Regions from separate parts of the Nitrincola iocasae genome, predicted to be linked through region 4. Evidence: predicted binding sites of a transcription regulator. Region 4 holds the regulator's gene; each other region holds the start of a gene.

Region 1 (4,070 bases), 890 kb from region 4:
TTCAGGTACCTTAATAGCCTGTTTTTGCTATACTGTGTGAATTCATGCTGTGCAGCCGCAAAAATATTAAAAAAACATTAAAGAAACATTAAAGAAAATAAACGGCTGACCGATAACTACAGCATAACCAGATTACGAGGTGATTCAGGATGGCTATTGAACTGAACGGCCTGTCCTCAAACCAGACGACAGCCGCCCGCGGCAAACAGGCAGAACAAACATCTGCCAAGCCCGAAAACAAGGGTAATGCTGACAATACACACGCATCTAAAGCGGATACTGTTCGTCTTAGTGATGCAGCACAGGCTCTGCAGTCCGCCAGATTACAGGCTGATGACAGCTCGGATTTTAATGCCGAAAAAGTGGCTGAGATAAAAGCCGCTATTGCAGATGGTAGCTACAATATCAGCAATGAACGCGTTGCCGATAAACTATTACAGTTCGAAAAACTTTTTAGTTGATCAACTCTATGCCTACAAATCTCTATGAACAGTTTGCAACCCTGACTCATCAGGGTTGTTTGCTTTTCAGTTCGCTCCAAGAAATTCTTGAGCAAGAGCACGCGGTACTGGAACAGCGTGATCTTGAAGGACTAAAGCAAACTACCCGCAATAAGCATGACATACTGCTCAAGATTGAAAACAATATTCGCGAACGCAATCAGACATTAACACTGGCAGGCTTCTCGCCTTCTGAGGCCGGTTTTGAGAGCTTTTCCGCTGAGTTTCCTGCCTCCCTGCGTGAAGCTGTTTTAGCTGATTGGCTGCAACTAAAGCAACAGCTCCATAACGTTCGCGCAACCAGCAAACGTAACGAACAGATTCTATCCCGCAGCAAGCAAAACGTTGACCAGCTACTGGCCCTATTACAAGGACAGCAAGGCTCCAATGTGCTTTATGATCCGGCTGGCAGCAAAGGCAATTACGCAGCGCAACGTAGTATAGGTAAAGCCTAACCCCTCACACACTGGTCAGCCACCCCGATTCTCAGTACAATACCCGCCGCGCCTTCTCCCTGTAGTTCAACCGGATAGAACGGACCCCTCCTAAGGGTCAGATCGGGGTTCGAGTCCCTGCGGGGAGGCCAATAAATGTTCATAACGCTGATCCGTCAGGGTTTCCAGAAACGCCACTAAAGCATCTATACGCCGATCATCCAGTCCGGGGCCCGTTTCCAGCTCTTCCAGAGAGATATTTTCAGCTATTTCAGGCTCTTGCCAAGGCTCACCGGTTTCCGGATTAATCTGCATGGACACCTTACGGCTGTTGTGCTTGTTATAGAACAACACCACCGTACGCAGATCTTTGAAAACCCCATTGTGCATATAGGGTGCTGTTACTGCCACATTACGCAATGTTGGTGTTTTGAACTTACCCCGCTGCTGTGGATCTGTCACCTCCGGATGCGCCAAAAGCCCTTCATCCGGTGTTTGCACCGCATTTAATGCTCGCAAAGCCGTATTTTCAGGAACGCCAATATTATGGAACTCATAATTACTGAAGGTTTCCTGCTCGCTACCCGGCAAAGACTGCAACTGATGACATAGATTGCAATTAGTAAACTGCTGCGAAAAGAACAGGGTCATCCCCAAATCTTCTTCGGGTGTCAGGCTAACCTCGCCTCGCAGATAACGGTCATATTTTGAATCAAAAGGGGCGAACATTGAGGTCTGCTCAAAGCTGGCAATCGCATCAGCCGCTGCTCTATAGGCAGAGTCGGCATTGTTAAAAATATCGTTACCATAGACCTCAGTAAATAGCTGTTGATAGACGGGATTTTGTTCTAATCGAGCCACCAGGGTCTGTTTATCTGGCAGTGCCATCTCAATAGGATTAAGCGGAGGTCCTTCTGCCTGATCTGTCAACGTAGATGCGCGACCATCCCAAAACTGCCCTCCCACATACACCCCATCTGCATTGCGGTGAAACGGGGGGATGAAAGCTGCATAGCCAATAGCAGGAGCATTCCGGTCTCCCAGAGATTTGCCATCATCACCCAGAGAAACAGCCGCCGCAACGCCTTCTCCTCGGTGATCTGAAAACCCCTTATCCGGCGCATGGCAGGTTGCGCAGGACTGACTGCGAGTTTGTGACAAACCAGGATCAAAGAATAAAGACTGTCCTAACTGCTCTTTTTTGGATAATGCACCGGTAACCACGGAATCCTCAGCCAAGGCGGGCAGCATAAGCACACTATATGCTGCCAGCAATAAAGCTAACCCACACAGATTTACTACGTTTACTTTTTTCATTTCATTCCCCACTCACTTCTACAGCGCCGTAAAACACTTGCCAAGAAAAGCACTATATACCGGTAATTGGCAGCAAAACATGATACAGATCATGCATCAACAAAACTTAACAACATAGTTAATTGTAACAGTAATGATTATCATATAGGATATTTATCTAATCCAACACGGGAGATCATTATGAAACGTACACTCAGTCTGCTCTACGTAGGGCTCGCTTTAGCAGGTGCCACACACCAGGCCATGGCCGCGGATCCTGCCGCTGTATTAAAAACCTATGCCGACATAGCAGAAGCTGGCTACAGCGACTCTGTCACCACCGCACAAGCGCTCAAGAACAAAATCGATAGTCTGCTAGCTAACCCCACCGAAGAAACGCTTCAGGAAGCCCGCGAAGCCTGGATTGCATCCCGCGTCCCTTATCAGCAGACCGAAGTATTTCGTTTTGGCAACGCTATAGTTGATGACTGGGAAGGCCGCGTTAATGCCTGGCCTCTCGACGAAGGCTTGATTGATTATGTTGACGGTAGCAGCTATGGCGATATGTCTGATGAAAATGCACTCTACACCGCCAACGTGATTGCTAACACCTCCATTCAACTGGGTAATGAAACAGTTGATACAACAGAAATTACCGCCGAACTCCTGTCAGAAACCCTGCACGAAATCGATGAGATTGAAGCCAACGTTGCAACCGGCTATCACGCCATCGAGTTTCTGCTCTGGGGGCAGGATCTGTATGGTACTGAAACCGGAGCCGGTGAACGACCTGCTACCGACTTCAGTCTGGAAAACTGCACCGGTGGCAACTGTGACCGCCGCCGAGAGTACCTGACAGTGGCGACAGACCTGTTGATTTCTGACCTGGAAGAGATGGCCGATAACTGGAAAGAGGGTGGCGAAGCCCGTGTAGAGCTAGTTGAAAAAGGCGAAAAAGGTGCACTGGCAACAATTCTGACCGGTATGGGCAGCTTGTCCTATGGCGAACTGGCTGGTGAACGTACCAAACTCGGTCTGATGCTGCATGACCCGGAAGAAGAGCATGATTGTTTTTCTGACAACACTCACAACTCTCACTTCTACGACGTACTGGGGATCAACAACGTATTTCAGGGGCAATATACCCGTGTCGACGGCTCAGTTGTTCAAGGCGCATCTCTGGCTGATATGCTGAGATCAAGCGCACCTGAAGTTGAACAACAGCTGTCAACCGAACTTTCCGAAACGCAGGCTGCTGCCCAAGCGATTGTCGATGCGGCTGCACAAGGCAACACTTTTGATGTGCTGATTGGTGCCGGAAATACCGAAGGTAATGCGCTGGTACAACAGCTGGTTGACTCGCTGACAACACAGACCCGCTCTATTGAGAAAGCTATCAGTGCACTTGAGCTGGACGCGATCGAACTGGAAGGTTCCGACAGTCTGGACAACCCTGATATGGTTATTAACGGCTAAGAATCACGCATGTATCAATTCAGATTGAATGCACTGGGATTCAGTCTGCTGTTGGTTGCCTCTACGGCAGCCAACAGCACGCCTGCCTACCCGGCATCCGAGTTGCAACCAGGCGGTGAAACGACGGTGCAAGTGCCGCGTAACGCCAAGGCCTTTTCTCATCCTTCAGCCCTGCTATCCGATAATGAACAGATGATGTTCACCTTGGGCAGGAGCCTGTTCAAAAAAATCTGGGTCTCTGCTCCGGCTTCAACTAAAGCCAGTGATGGCCTGGGACCACTGTTCAATTCACGTTCCTGTCTGCGCTGTCACACCAACAATGGGCGTGGCCATGCACCCGACACCCGTCAAGCGGACTATAATG
Region 2 (4,070 bases), 1.3 Mb from region 4:
AACACACCGTTGGGCGCTGCTGCATTCAACAGATCTGGGCGTTGCAGGAAAATGCTCTGGTGACAGGCGACGAATGCGGCTTCATTATCCTGAATCAGATAGGCTGAACGGATAGGCTCTGGGCTGAAGCGCAGGTGGGAGATAGTCATGGCACCGGATTTTTTCGAGTCATAGACAAAATAGCCCTGCACCTGCAGGTCGGTCTGTTCACCTATAATTTTGATCGCATTTTTGTTGGCGCTCACGGTGCCGTCGGCACCCAGTCCATAAAACAACGCACTGGTAGCCGCCTGGCTTGCCTGGGTGCGGAACTGACTGTCCCATTCGAGTGAGGTATGGCTCAGGTCATCGTCTATACCGATGGTAAAGCCCTGCTTAAGCTGGGGTGCTTTCAGCATCTCAAAGATGGCTTTGACCATCCCGGGGGTAAACTCTTTGGACGATAAGCCATAGCGACCGCCACAGATTTTTGGCAAATGCGTGAAGGGAGCGGTACCTTGGCTTACCGCTTGCGCGATCAGTGTGACCAGATCTTTATACAGCGGCTCACCGTCGCTGCCTGGCTCCTTGCAGCGATCCAGTACGGCGATGGATTGGATGGAGGCGGGGAGACACGCTAGTAATTTTTGTGGATCCATTGGGCGGTAGAGGCGTACAGCCAGCACCGCTGTTTTTTCACCGGTGGCATTCAGATGATCCACCGTTTCCTGCAGCGTTTGTACCGCTGATCCCATCAGCACAATCAACTGCTTGGCATCGGCCGCACCATAGTATTCATAGGGTTGGTAATGACGCCCGGTAAGCTTTCCAAACGCTTGCATCACTTCGGTTAAATGCTGACTGAACTGCTGATAGTAAGGGTTAACCGATTCGCGCGCCTGAAAATACACATCCGGGTTTTGTGAGGTACCGCGTATCACCGGATGATCCGGACTCATGGCACGGGCCCGGTGGTTGTGAATACAGCGTTCATCCAACAGGGCGCGAATCTGTTCATCGCTGAGGGTATCGATTTTGACGATTTCGTGTGAGGTCCGAAAACCATCAAAAAAATGCAGCACCGGCAGGCGACTTTTGAGTGATACCGCCTGAGATATCAGTGCCATATCCTGCACTTCCTGCACAGAATTCGATGCTAGCAGTGCAAAGCCGGTGCCACGAGTGGCCATCACATCGCTATGATCACAAAAGATAGACAGGGCCTGCGCCGCGAGGGAACGTGCGGCAATATGAAACACCGTGGGGGTGAGTTCCCCGGCAATTTTGTACATATTCGGCAGCATCAGCAGCAAGCCTTGCGATGCGGTAAACGTAGTACAGAGTGAACCGGCTTGCAGGGCACCATGAATCGCACCGGCTGCGCCTGCTTCGCTTTGCATCTCGACAATTTTGGGAATACTGCCCCAGAGGTTGGTCTGACCTTCCGCCGACAGGGCATCGGCGACTTCACCCATCACCGAGGCGGGCGTAATGGGGTAGATGGCAATCACTTCATTGGTGGCATGTGCAATCCGCGCTGCTGCTTCATTACCATCCAGGGTCAGTTGTTTCGGGCTCATTGTAAGCTCCTGTCAATAAAGCCTTTTTGTACCTTTAAAGCTAGTCTTAAATGGGGTGATTATCCAGGGGTTAATCACACTATACTTGATCTATAACAATGTGGCTTGGGCTAATGGGACCGGGCCTGTCTGACGCGCCGTAAACCCATCCCTGGGGGCTCCAGTGCGCCATCCTTGGCGCACAGGGTCAGCCAAACCCGGTCCCATCAGCCCTCTATATATTGGGTGCCAGCATAAAGTTTAAAAAACAACATTTTCGGGCGGTATATACCATTACCAAGCAGTTGTTTTTTTAAGCTGGCACAGGGCTTTGAGCGGGGTGGTGGTATCGCTTTGGAGTGACCGTCTGCCGCCAGGACGGCGGCAGTGGAGCGGTCATGGACGACGAAAAGCGTGTCACTCTAAAGTGATACTAGTACCCCAGTGTGGCACCCTTAATGAGGTAACTAGTGTTTTGTTTTCCAGAACCAATGCGTTACTGCAAAAGCTGGTGGGTGACGCCGATGCTTTATGAGGTTTTTTCCAGATCTCTTGGATCTGGAACACCTCGGCGGGATTTCAGATTCATGCGGTAGAGATCCAGCAGGGCGCTGGAGGTGAGTACCAGCAGAATCAGGCCACCACCGAGGAAGGCCATGGTCGTTGGCAGTTCACCGACCCACCACCACACCAACAGAGTGCCGAGCAGGGTTTCCAGAATCAGCATCAGGCTGACTTCGGCCCCGGTAATGTAGCGCGGACCGCTTTGAATCAGGTAGTAGGCGGCGGGTAGAAAGATCAGCCCGAGCAGCAGAATGCGTTTCATGTCGTCCCAGGGGGGCATGGCCACGCCGCCCATGAGGATGGCGGGAATTAACATGGCAATACCGGCAAAAGGCAGGAGTACGGTGGTATCTATACCTTTTTGTGCGCTGGCAACGGTGGTGTTGATCGCCATGGAGATGGGCAGGATGGCGGCGATCAACAGGCCCATGGGGTTACCGGCTTCCATTTCGCCCGATAGCATCATGATGGCACCGGCAATGCACAAGAGGATAACGATCCAGGTTTGCAGCCGCAGTTTCTGGTGGAAGAAGAATAATCCCAGCAGTCCGGCAATCAGTGGCGCCATGTTCTGGATGACCAGCACGTTCCCGGCGGCAGTGAGCCGGTTGGCGCCGACAAACACCCAGGAACTGGTGGCTATGGCAAGGGGGCAGATCCACAGCGCACTGCCACAGCGTGTAATTGCGGCGGGTAGCTGGGTTTTATAGCGCCAGAAGGCCAGCAGGGTCAGTACACAGATCATTAGCAACGCACGCCAGAACACGAACACGGGTATGTCTACCTGAGTGTCTTTAACAATCAAGGCATCCGGAGAGAGCATGACAACCCCGGCTCCGGTGATCAGATAACCTTTAAGCCGCAGTGGTAAGCGGTTGAACATGGTGTTAAATCCCATTGTTATTTTTGTAGGAGCCCGGTCTGTGGGAGCTCGGTTGTAGGAGCTCGGTCTGTGGGAGCTCGGTCCCCGAGCGAAAAAAACATCGCCCGCAGAGCGGGCTCCTACAAGTGAGCTCCTACAAAAATTGTGTTGAAAGTCGGGCTTCGAGTTCTATGTTGAAGGCTTCAGCCGCCTGCATGTGTTCCAGCATCAGTTGGCGGACCTGCTGGGTATCACGCTGGTGGAATGCCTTCACCAGTGCATGGTGGTACTGGAGGTTGGATTTTGAAAACTCGATCTGCTCCGGCAGTTGTACTTTCTTGTATATCACAAGATCCTTGAGCAGATCATTCAGAAAACGACCCATAAAGCCTAAAATCGGATTACCGCAACGATCGGCCAGCAGGATGTGGAAGTCCAGTTCGGACATACGTTGGTCCAGGCGTTGCTGGATATCTGTGGGTGCTGTGGCACAAAGGTCGGTGAGGCGTTGCAGTTCTTCCAGGTCGGTATCGGAGAGTTTATCGGTTGCCAGGACGGCAATTTCTGGTTCTATCAGTTTGCGCAGACCGTAGATATCCGGACCACTAGTGTGCTGGAAGTGCAGGAAGTTACGCAGCATTTGCGAGGCATGCCCATAGGGGACTTCGGCCAGTATGGCACCACCGTTAGGGCCGGTACGTACGGTGATCAGCCCCTGAACTTCGAGTGATTTCAACGCTTCCCGCACGGTTCCCTTGGAGCACTCGAACAGTTCAGTGAGGGCCTTTTCATTCGGCAGGCGGTCGCCCGGCTGGATGTCTTGGGTGACCACCCAGCGTTTGACCGCCTCGACGATTTGATCAGCGCGCTTCATGCGCTTTGGAAACTCAGCGGCTGTCAGTGCCTTGCTCATCAACATCTCTTCTGTCAGTGATAGCTTATCCTGATTTGGTGAGGCTGGCAGCAGTGGCACGATGTTCCTGTGTGTAGTTGAACAACAGCAGCAGGATGACAAGTACGGCGCTGATTGCCTGGACCATTATAATCGGGAAGAAAAGCGCAATGGTACAACTTATCAGGATCAGGCGCATCCAGTGTTTTATCCA
Region 3 (4,070 bases), 790 kb from region 4:
GTTGAATGAGGTGTTGGTTGCTGTGCCTTTATTCATCTTTATGGGGATGATGCTGGAGCGTTCCGGAATTGCAGAGCAGTTGTTGATTACCATGGGGCGCTTGTTCGGTAAACTACGGGGTGGTTTGGGGTTATCGGTCATCGTGGTGGGTGCGTTGTTAGCGGCGTCTACGGGTATCGTCGGGGCTACCGTGGTCACTATGGGGTTGTTGTCGCTGCCAGCGATGATGCGAGCTGGCTATGATCCTAAATTAGCAACTGGCGTAATCTGTGCTTCAGGCACTTTGGGGCAGATTATTCCGCCGTCTACTGTGCTGATCTTTATGGGTGACATGTTGGCTGGGGTCAACCAGCAGGTGCAGATGTCCAAAGGGAATTTCGCGCCGACGCCCGTTTCAGTGGGTGACTTGTTTGCCGGAGCATTCATTCCCGGGCTGATGCTGGTGGGCATTTATATGCTCTATATGATCTACAAAGCGATTCGCCATCCTGAAACCTGTCCCGCGCTGGAAGTAACAGCTGCGGAGCGCAAGCGTCTGTTTCATGATGTTATTTTTACTCTGTTGCCACCTTTGGTCCTGATCATTGCCGTACTGGGCTCAATACTGGGGGGGGTGGCGACGCCTACGGAGTCGGCTTCTGTCGGTGCTGTCGGTGCCATTCTGTTGGCAGCGGTACGACGCAAACTGACCTTTACAAACCTGCGTCAGGTGATGTTTGCTACCGCCAATACCACAACGATGATCTTTATTATTCTGATCGGTGCGTCGGTATTTTCGCTGGTGTTCCGGATGATGGGTGGTGAAGAGCTGGTGAGTGATTTTCTTAACAGCCTGCCGGGCGGAAAGCTCGGGGCTATCATTTTTGTGATGCTGCTGATGTTTTTGCTGGGCTTTATTCTGGATACCTTTGAAATTATCTTTCTGGTTATCCCGATTACGGCTCCGATTTTATTGATGATGGATATCGATCCCATCTGGTTAGGGGTTATGGTGGCTGTTAATCTTCAGACCAGCTTCCTGACGCCGCCGTTTGGATTTTCACTCTTCTATTTACGCGGGGTGGCGCCGGATGCCATTACCACGCGGCATATATATCAAGGGGCTATGCCTTTTGTGGTGCTTCAGGTCGTGGCGATTGCGCTGCTGATTATTTTCCCAGGCCTAATTACCTGGTTGCCGGATATGATATACGGGCGTTGATATGAAGTGTGAGGGCAGGATGCCCTCACAGATTCTAAAAGCCTGCCAGAACCTCAAGGTGTGCCTGTACACTGAAAGCAAGTGCTACTGGGCTATAGCCACCTTCCAGCACTGAGACGATGCGTTTGTGGCTATGCTTTTCCGCCATCTGCATTATCTGTTGTGTCACCCAGCGATAATCTTCTTCATCCAGGTTTAAATCGGCCATAGGGTCTTCCTTGTGCGCATCAAACCCGGCAGAGATGAAAATGATATCTGGTTTGTGTGCTTCCAACGCCGGGAGCCAGCGCTCTTCAATCGCTTTGCGGAACACGCTGTTATCTGAATGAGCCGCAATCGGGCAATTGACTATATTGGGACGGTCGATTTCGCAATAGCGTTCCGGGTAATAGGGGTATTGGAAGGTTGAGCATACCAATACCTCTGGGCGATCTTTGAAAATATCCACAGTGCCATTACAATGGTGCACATCAAAATCGAGCACGGCAACGCGTTCGATGCCTTCCTGCAATAATGCATGGCAGGCGCCTATAGCCACGTTATTGTAAAAACAAAAGCCCATAGGGAGATTGTATTCTGCATGGTGGCCTGGTGGCCGAACCGCACAAAAGGCATTCTGTGCCTTCCCTGACAGAACCCGGTTGGTTGCCAGTATGACGCCACCCGCCGCCAAATGAGCTGCATCAAGGGAGTGAGGGCAGAGAGCGGTGTCCTCATCGGTATAGACAACCCCTTCACGTGGGACCTTCATTTCCAGTTTTTTCTGGTGCAGCTTGGCGTGTGCCAGCTGAATTTGCTCGGCTGATGCAGGCACCGCTGTAAGCTGGTCCATATGGTCCATAAGACCGGTTCGTTCCAGCACCTTGCGGATTGCCTGCAAACGCACCGGACTTTCCGGATGATCCGGCCCCATATTATGGAGCAGGCAGTCTTCGTGCGTAATGTATGCAGTTGTCATAAATTATTTTTCTCCTCATCTCTAAGTCTATTTTAGAGGAAAACCGCACGATTGAGCGTTAGGCGAAAGTTGTATTTGTATAAATTAATCAGAGACAACTAATTTGTTGATGCAGATCAGGTAATGCAGTCCGCTGTGACGATAGACTCTCAGTCACAGCATAGAACTGTACCTTTAGCACCTGATGTTTCACCCAGCGTCAGGTGCTTTTCTTTTTTTCAGGGGTGCGAAGCCCTGGTCAAGGGTCTGAGGTTCAGTATTTTGAGGCTTGCGGCGCTTGCCTATGGCTTTTTGATCCCGCAGACGTTTTTTAACCTTGGGTTTATCATCGTCCTGCTTTTTAGCTTCCGGACGTTTTTTCTTGCCTATGGCCTTGCCTGACGCCTTGGTTTTAAGCGGTCCTTTAAAGCTGCCTTCGAAACCTGATAGCGTGCGGCGTTCAAGGCTGATTCGAAGATAACGTTCAATGCTACACATCAAGTTCCATTCTGAAGGTGAGATCAATGAGATGGCGGTACCACTTTCACCTGCACGCCCTGTACGGCCGATGCGATGCACATAGTCGTCCCCACTACGAGCCATGGCGAAGTTAATCACCAGATCGATACCTTCTACATCCAGTCCGCGCGCGGCCACATCTGTGGCGACCAGTATCTGTATGCGGTTTTCGCGAAACAGCTTAAGTACCTGGCGTCGCTTGGGTTGGTCCATATCGCCATGCAACACGGCGGCGCGATGCTTCTGATAGCTTAGTACATTGCCCAATTGATCAGCCGCAACACGGGTATTGGTGAATATCAAGGCGCGGCTGTAGGGTTCATGGCTGAGCAAGCGGTTGAGTAGGCGCTCTTTGTGTTTAACATCGTCGGCCAGGATCACTTGCTGGGTAATGGCTTCAACCTGTGTGCGGGCATCGCTGAGTAACAGTGATTCAGGGTTGTTCATCACTTGTTCGGTCAGGCTGCGGATGTCACCAGTATTCAGTGTGGCTGAGAACAGCAGCGTCTGACGCTCTGGGCGGCATTGTGCGGCTATTTTCAGTACATCCTCACTGAAGCCCATGTCCAGCATACGGTCAGCTTCATCGAGTACCAGGACTTCCAGATCGCTGAGGTCGATAGTCTGGCGTTCCAAATGTTCAATCAAGCGGCCAGGTGTGGCGACCAGAATTTCCGGGTTTTTGCGTAGTTTTGCTGCCTGCTCTTTAAACCCTTCACCACCATATATACTCAATGATTTAATCTGGGTGAAGGCAGCCAGTTGCTCACAGGATTTTGAAACCTGTTCGGCCAACTCTCGCGTAGGTGCCAGAATCAGTGCACGTGTCGCTGTTTTGGGCGAGGGTGTATCAATAAAGCGTTGCAGCATAGGCAAAAGAAAGGCATAGGTTTTGCCGCTGCCCGTCACCGCACTGATCATTAAATCCCTGCCACTGAGAGCGGGGGCAATGGTGGCTTGCTGGACGGCAGTCGGTGCGGTAATGCCTTGAGCATCCAGGGCTTTCTGGAGGCGCTCATTGAGTTGGATATCAGTAAACACTTAGGGTCTTTCTCCTGCTTGTAATTGCGCTAATGCTAGCAGAAATAGGCTGCTTTGTCGGATAAAAGCGTGAGTTGTCATGAAAATGTTGAGGTGTCTGTGCCGGGTTGAATAATATAATTCACTTGTTGGTATCGGGGTTTTCAGTTATTTTAGCGCATTATTCTCATACTAATCTTATATTTATGCGTAATATATTACTTCTGACTTTACTATTGCTGCTGACAGGTTGTTTTTCTACAGGGCGGCAAGTCAGCCAGCCATTGACGTCAGCTCCCGAAATAGTGGGGATGCAGGGAGATATCCGCCTGGTGCTCGAGCAGCAGTATCAAGCCTGGGCTGGCACCCCTTATCGACTGGGTGGAGATGATA
Region 4 (4,070 bases):
CCCATGTTTGTTATTACTGTGCCTGCAACAAGGTTATCACCCGCAATCGTGACCGGGCTCAACCTTACCTCGAAACTGTTTATCGCGAAATGAAGCAGCTGTCACAATGGTACAGTGATGACCGGATCGTGGATCAGTTGCACTGGGGCGGTGGTACACCGACATTTATCAGCGACCAGCAAATGCATGAGCTTATGTCTGCTTTGCGCAGTCAATTTAATCTGCGTGATGATGACAAAGGGGATTATTCGATTGAAATCGATCCACGCGAAGCCAGCCCGGAAACACTGGAGGTGTTGCGCAAAACAGGCTTTAACCGCATCAGCTTAGGGGTGCAGGATCTGGACCCTAAGGTGCAGAGTGCCGTCAATCGCGTACAACCATTGGAACAAACCCAGGCAGTTCTGGATAAATCGCGACAATTGGGCTTTTCATCCATCAACATGGACCTGATTTATGGTCTGCCGCATCAGACTGAGCAAAGTTTTGATGCGACCCTGGACGTAGTCATCGGCATGAATCCTGATCGCCTGTCAGTGTTTAACTACGCCCACCTCCCGGACCGTTTTCGCTCTCAAAAACATATCAATTCAGATGAACTGCCCTCGCCGGAAACCAAGCTGGCGATACTACAAAACACTATTGATAAACTGCTGGACGCAGGTTATGTCTATATCGGCATGGACCATTTTGCCAAACCCGATGATAGCTTGGCACTGGCTCAGGCGGCAGGTCAACTGCATCGAAACTTTCAGGGCTACACAACGCATGCTGAATGTGATCTGGTGGCCATGGGCGTTTCAGCAATCAGCCAGATAGGCCGGGTTTATTACCAGAATGAACACGACCTGGCAGCCTACACGCAAGCGGTGACACAACAGCAGCACGCCATCAAACGCGGGGTCTGTCTGACTGATGATGACCTTATCCGAGGAGCGGTGATTAACCAGCTGATTTGCCACTTTGAATTGAATCCTGCTGCAATCGAAAAACGTTTCAATCTAAACTTTGATCAATACTTTGCTGCAGAGTTAGCAGAACTGGCTCAGTTTGAAGACGATGGTCTGATTCAGCGTCAAGGACGCCATATCAGTGTTACCCCTTCGGGTCGTCTGCTCATCCGCCGTATTTGTATGGCATTCGACGCTTACATACCCAAACAACAGCCGACACGGGGTTATTCACGCATTATTTAACATCGGCGCTAGCAGAATAGGCTGAACTATTCTGGTGCAGCCTTCACCCTGCCGCAGAAATGTTACATAATGGTGCCTATAACTATGAGTTCACGGGAAAGTAAGCAAATGGAAAATAAAAAAGCAACGGGTAAGCTCCACAGCCTGAATCAGGTGCATTGCAGTACCTGCAGTTTGAGTTCTCTTTGCCTGCCGGTGTCACTCAACATGACAGAAATGGAACGGCTGGATACGATCATCGACAAAAGTCGACCCTTAAAAAAGGGTGAGCACCTATTTCGCCAAGGTGATACCTTTGGCAGCGTTTATGCCATTCGTGCTGGCTCGGTAAAAAGCTACAGTATTACCGATGACGGTGAAGAGCAGATCACTGGCTTCTTTTTCCCCGGTGAACTGGTCGGTTTAAGTGCTTACGATACATCGACCTACCCAGTATCAGTTAAAGTGCTGGAAACCACTACGGTGTGCGAAATTCCCTTTGAACGCCTGGATGAACTTTCCGGACACATGCCAGAACTCAGACGTCAGTTACTGCGTACCATGAGCAAGGAAATCTGTAACGACCAACAGATGATGATGCTGTTATCGAAGAAAAATGCCGAACAACGCGTAGCCAGCTTCCTGCTGAAGCTATCGCAGCGATTTCATGAACGCGGCTATTCAGCCAGCTTCTTCCGGTTATCCATGTCACGTAACGAGATAGGCAACTATCTGGGACTCGCCGTTGAAACCATCAGCCGTATATTTACCCGTTTTCAGACGCTGGGACTGATCCATGTAGATGGAAAAGAAGTTGAAATCCTGGACAGTGAAAAGCTCAACGAGCACTCAGGCGAAGCTCAATCTACTGATAATGCCTGCAAGAGCGGCCGCTAATCAGCGCATCCACAAGCTGAATCCCTTGCCTTCGGAGACATAAATGTCCTACGACGAACTCTATATCAAGTCGGTGATCCGCTCGATCCCTGACTGGCCGGAACCCGGTGTCATTTTTCGTGATGTGACTCCTGTTTTTAAAGATCCCAAGGCTATGCGCATGGTTTGTGATGCGTTTATCCAGCGCTACATGAACACGGATATAACCCACATAGCCTGCATTGATGCCCGGGGTTTTATTCTTGGATCAGTGGTTGCTTATCAGTTAAATCTGCCGATGGTACTGATTCGAAAAAAAGGTAAATTGCCCGGCGACACTCTGTCTCAGGAATACAATTTAGAATATGGTACCGCTGCCATCGAAATGCAGACAGATGCGCTACAGCCAGTAGCTGAAGCTAACGTGCTGGTATTTGACGATCTGATTGCTACCGGTGGCACGGTCATGGCCGCTTTATCCCTGATCAACAAGCTCGGTGGCAAGGTTCATGAAGTCGCCTCACTGATTGATTTGCCCGACCTGATGGGTTCTCAAAAAATCCAGGACAGTAATGTCGCCGTATTTAGCCTGCTGGCTTATGAGGGCCTGTAACAATCATGAACAGTTTTAAAAATTTGCTTTGCTACCGCTTTGAACCTGATTCAACCCTGTCACCGGAAATTCTTGAAAAAGCGCTGTCAGAACACCCTTTCACCCCCTGTGGACGCCATGAATTACAGCGCAGTGGCTGGGTAGCTCCCTGCCCTTTTGCTGATTCTTTAGTGTTCACCAGCAGCGGTTTTATGCTGATCACCCTGTTGCGGGAAGAGCGTATTCTGCCAGCCAGTGTCATTCGTGATGAGGTGCAGGAACGAGTCAGTCGTATAGAGGCCGCTGACGCACGCAAAGTCTACAAAAAAGAGAAAGACCAACTTAAAGATGAAGTCGTGCTGGAACTGTTACCACGCGCTTTCTCCAAGCGCCAGAGTTGCCGTGCCCTGCTAATGCCGGAGCAAGGCTGGTTGCTGATCGACTCTGGCAGTTTCAACCGGGGTGAGCTGTTACTGAATGCATTACGCGAGGCCCTTGGCTCACTCAAAGTAAAACCCCTGAATGTTAATCAGGCTCCAGCCAGTGTGATGACACAGTGGTTACAGGATATCCACCAGGTCAGCAGTGGCTTTGAAGTAGATGATGAATGTGAGCTACGCGACACCTCTGCCGAGGGGGGCGTCATTCGTATCAAGGGGCAACCATTATTCAGTGATGAAATACGTGCGCATCTGGATACTGACATGCAGGTCACTCGTCTTGCGGTTACCTGGGAAGAGCAACTTAGCTTTGTATTGCATGCCGATCTGACCCTTCACCGCCTCAAATTGACGGACCAGTATAATGAGCAACTGGAACACGACCGTCCGGAAGACGAAGTGGCAGACTTTGATGCCGCGGTTACCCGTATGGGACTGGAAATGACTCGCCTGCTACCGGCACTGGCAAACAGCTTCGGTGGCGAACCTGTCAGCGATTAATCTGCCGGGAAATTCGTTTTTTAACTCAGCGCCAAACAGAGTACCGTCATGTACAGCGTAAAAGAAAGCTTCTACACCCTGCAGGGAGAAGGTGCACATGCGGGTCGCCCGGCTATTTTCTGTCGCTTTACCGGCTGCAACCTCTGGTCTGGTCGTGAACAGGACCGTGCCTCAGCGGTATGTAATTTTTGTGATACAGACTTTGTCGGTACCGATGGACAGAACGGTGGCAAGTTTGCTTCTGCAGAGGCGCTGGTGGCTCACCTGAAGTGCTTTTGGCCACTCACCACTACACAGCCCCCATATCTGGTTTGCACCGGTGGTGAGCCTGCTCTGCAGCTGGATCAAACATTGGTGGACGCTTTGCACCAGGAAGGATTTATTATTGCCGTAGAAACCAATGGCACCAAACCGCTGCCTGACGGCATCGACTGGATCTGTGTCAGCCCCAAAGCAGATACGCCCTTATATCTGCAAGGAGGTAAT

Evidence for each region. Region 4 encodes FNR, which switches genes on or off when oxygen is low (the NO sensors DNR and NnrR bind a similar motif). Its sites were predicted from a motif close to TTGATNTANATCAA; they were not measured.
Region 1: F5I99_RS15350 (cytochrome-c peroxidase) is a predicted target of FNR. The motif match lies at 2,331-2,344, and genes of this name have one in related genera.
Region 2: nifJ (pyruvate:ferredoxin (flavodoxin) oxidoreductase) is a predicted target of FNR. The motif match lies at 1,645-1,658, and genes of this name have one in related genera.
Region 3: F5I99_RS14880 (histone deacetylase family protein) is a predicted target of FNR. The motif match lies at 2,266-2,279, and genes of this name have one in related genera.

The regions. Positions count from the first base shown of each region.
Region 1 is NZ_CP044222.1:3,327,113-3,331,182, forward strand. It holds gene flgA (flagellar basal body P-ring formation chaperone FlgA) at 1-14, shown strand, start outside; gene flgM (flagellar biosynthesis anti-sigma factor FlgM) at 150-461, shown strand; gene flgN (flagellar protein FlgN) at 470-955, shown strand; tRNA gene F5I99_RS15345 (tRNA-Arg) at 1,011-1,086, shown strand; gene F5I99_RS15350 (cytochrome-c peroxidase) at 1,046-2,251, opposite strand; gene F5I99_RS15355 (imelysin family protein) at 2,432-3,706, shown strand; gene F5I99_RS15360 (di-heme oxidoreductase family protein) at 3,716-4,070, shown strand, end outside.
Region 2 is NZ_CP044222.1:1,151,121-1,155,190, forward strand. It holds gene nifJ (pyruvate:ferredoxin (flavodoxin) oxidoreductase) at 1-1,559, opposite strand, end outside; gene F5I99_RS05335 (DMT family transporter) at 2,068-2,985, opposite strand; gene F5I99_RS05340 (FadR/GntR family transcriptional regulator) at 3,119-3,937, opposite strand; gene F5I99_RS05345 (TRAP transporter permease) at 3,903-4,070, opposite strand, start outside.
Region 3 is NZ_CP044222.1:3,230,086-3,234,155, reverse strand. It holds gene F5I99_RS14885 (TRAP transporter large permease) at 1-1,201, shown strand, start outside; gene F5I99_RS14880 (histone deacetylase family protein) at 1,236-2,159, opposite strand; gene F5I99_RS14875 (DEAD/DEAH box helicase) at 2,349-3,698, opposite strand; gene F5I99_RS14870 (NlpC/P60 family protein) at 3,884-4,070, shown strand, end outside.
Region 4 is NZ_CP044222.1:2,436,199-2,440,268, forward strand. It holds gene hemN (oxygen-independent coproporphyrinogen III oxidase) at 1-1,196, shown strand, start outside; gene fnr (fumarate/nitrate reduction transcriptional regulator Fnr) at 1,305-2,072, shown strand; gene F5I99_RS11265 (adenine phosphoribosyltransferase) at 2,116-2,664, shown strand; gene F5I99_RS11270 (recombination-associated protein RdgC) at 2,670-3,584, shown strand; gene queE (7-carboxy-7-deazaguanine synthase) at 3,633-4,070, shown strand, end outside.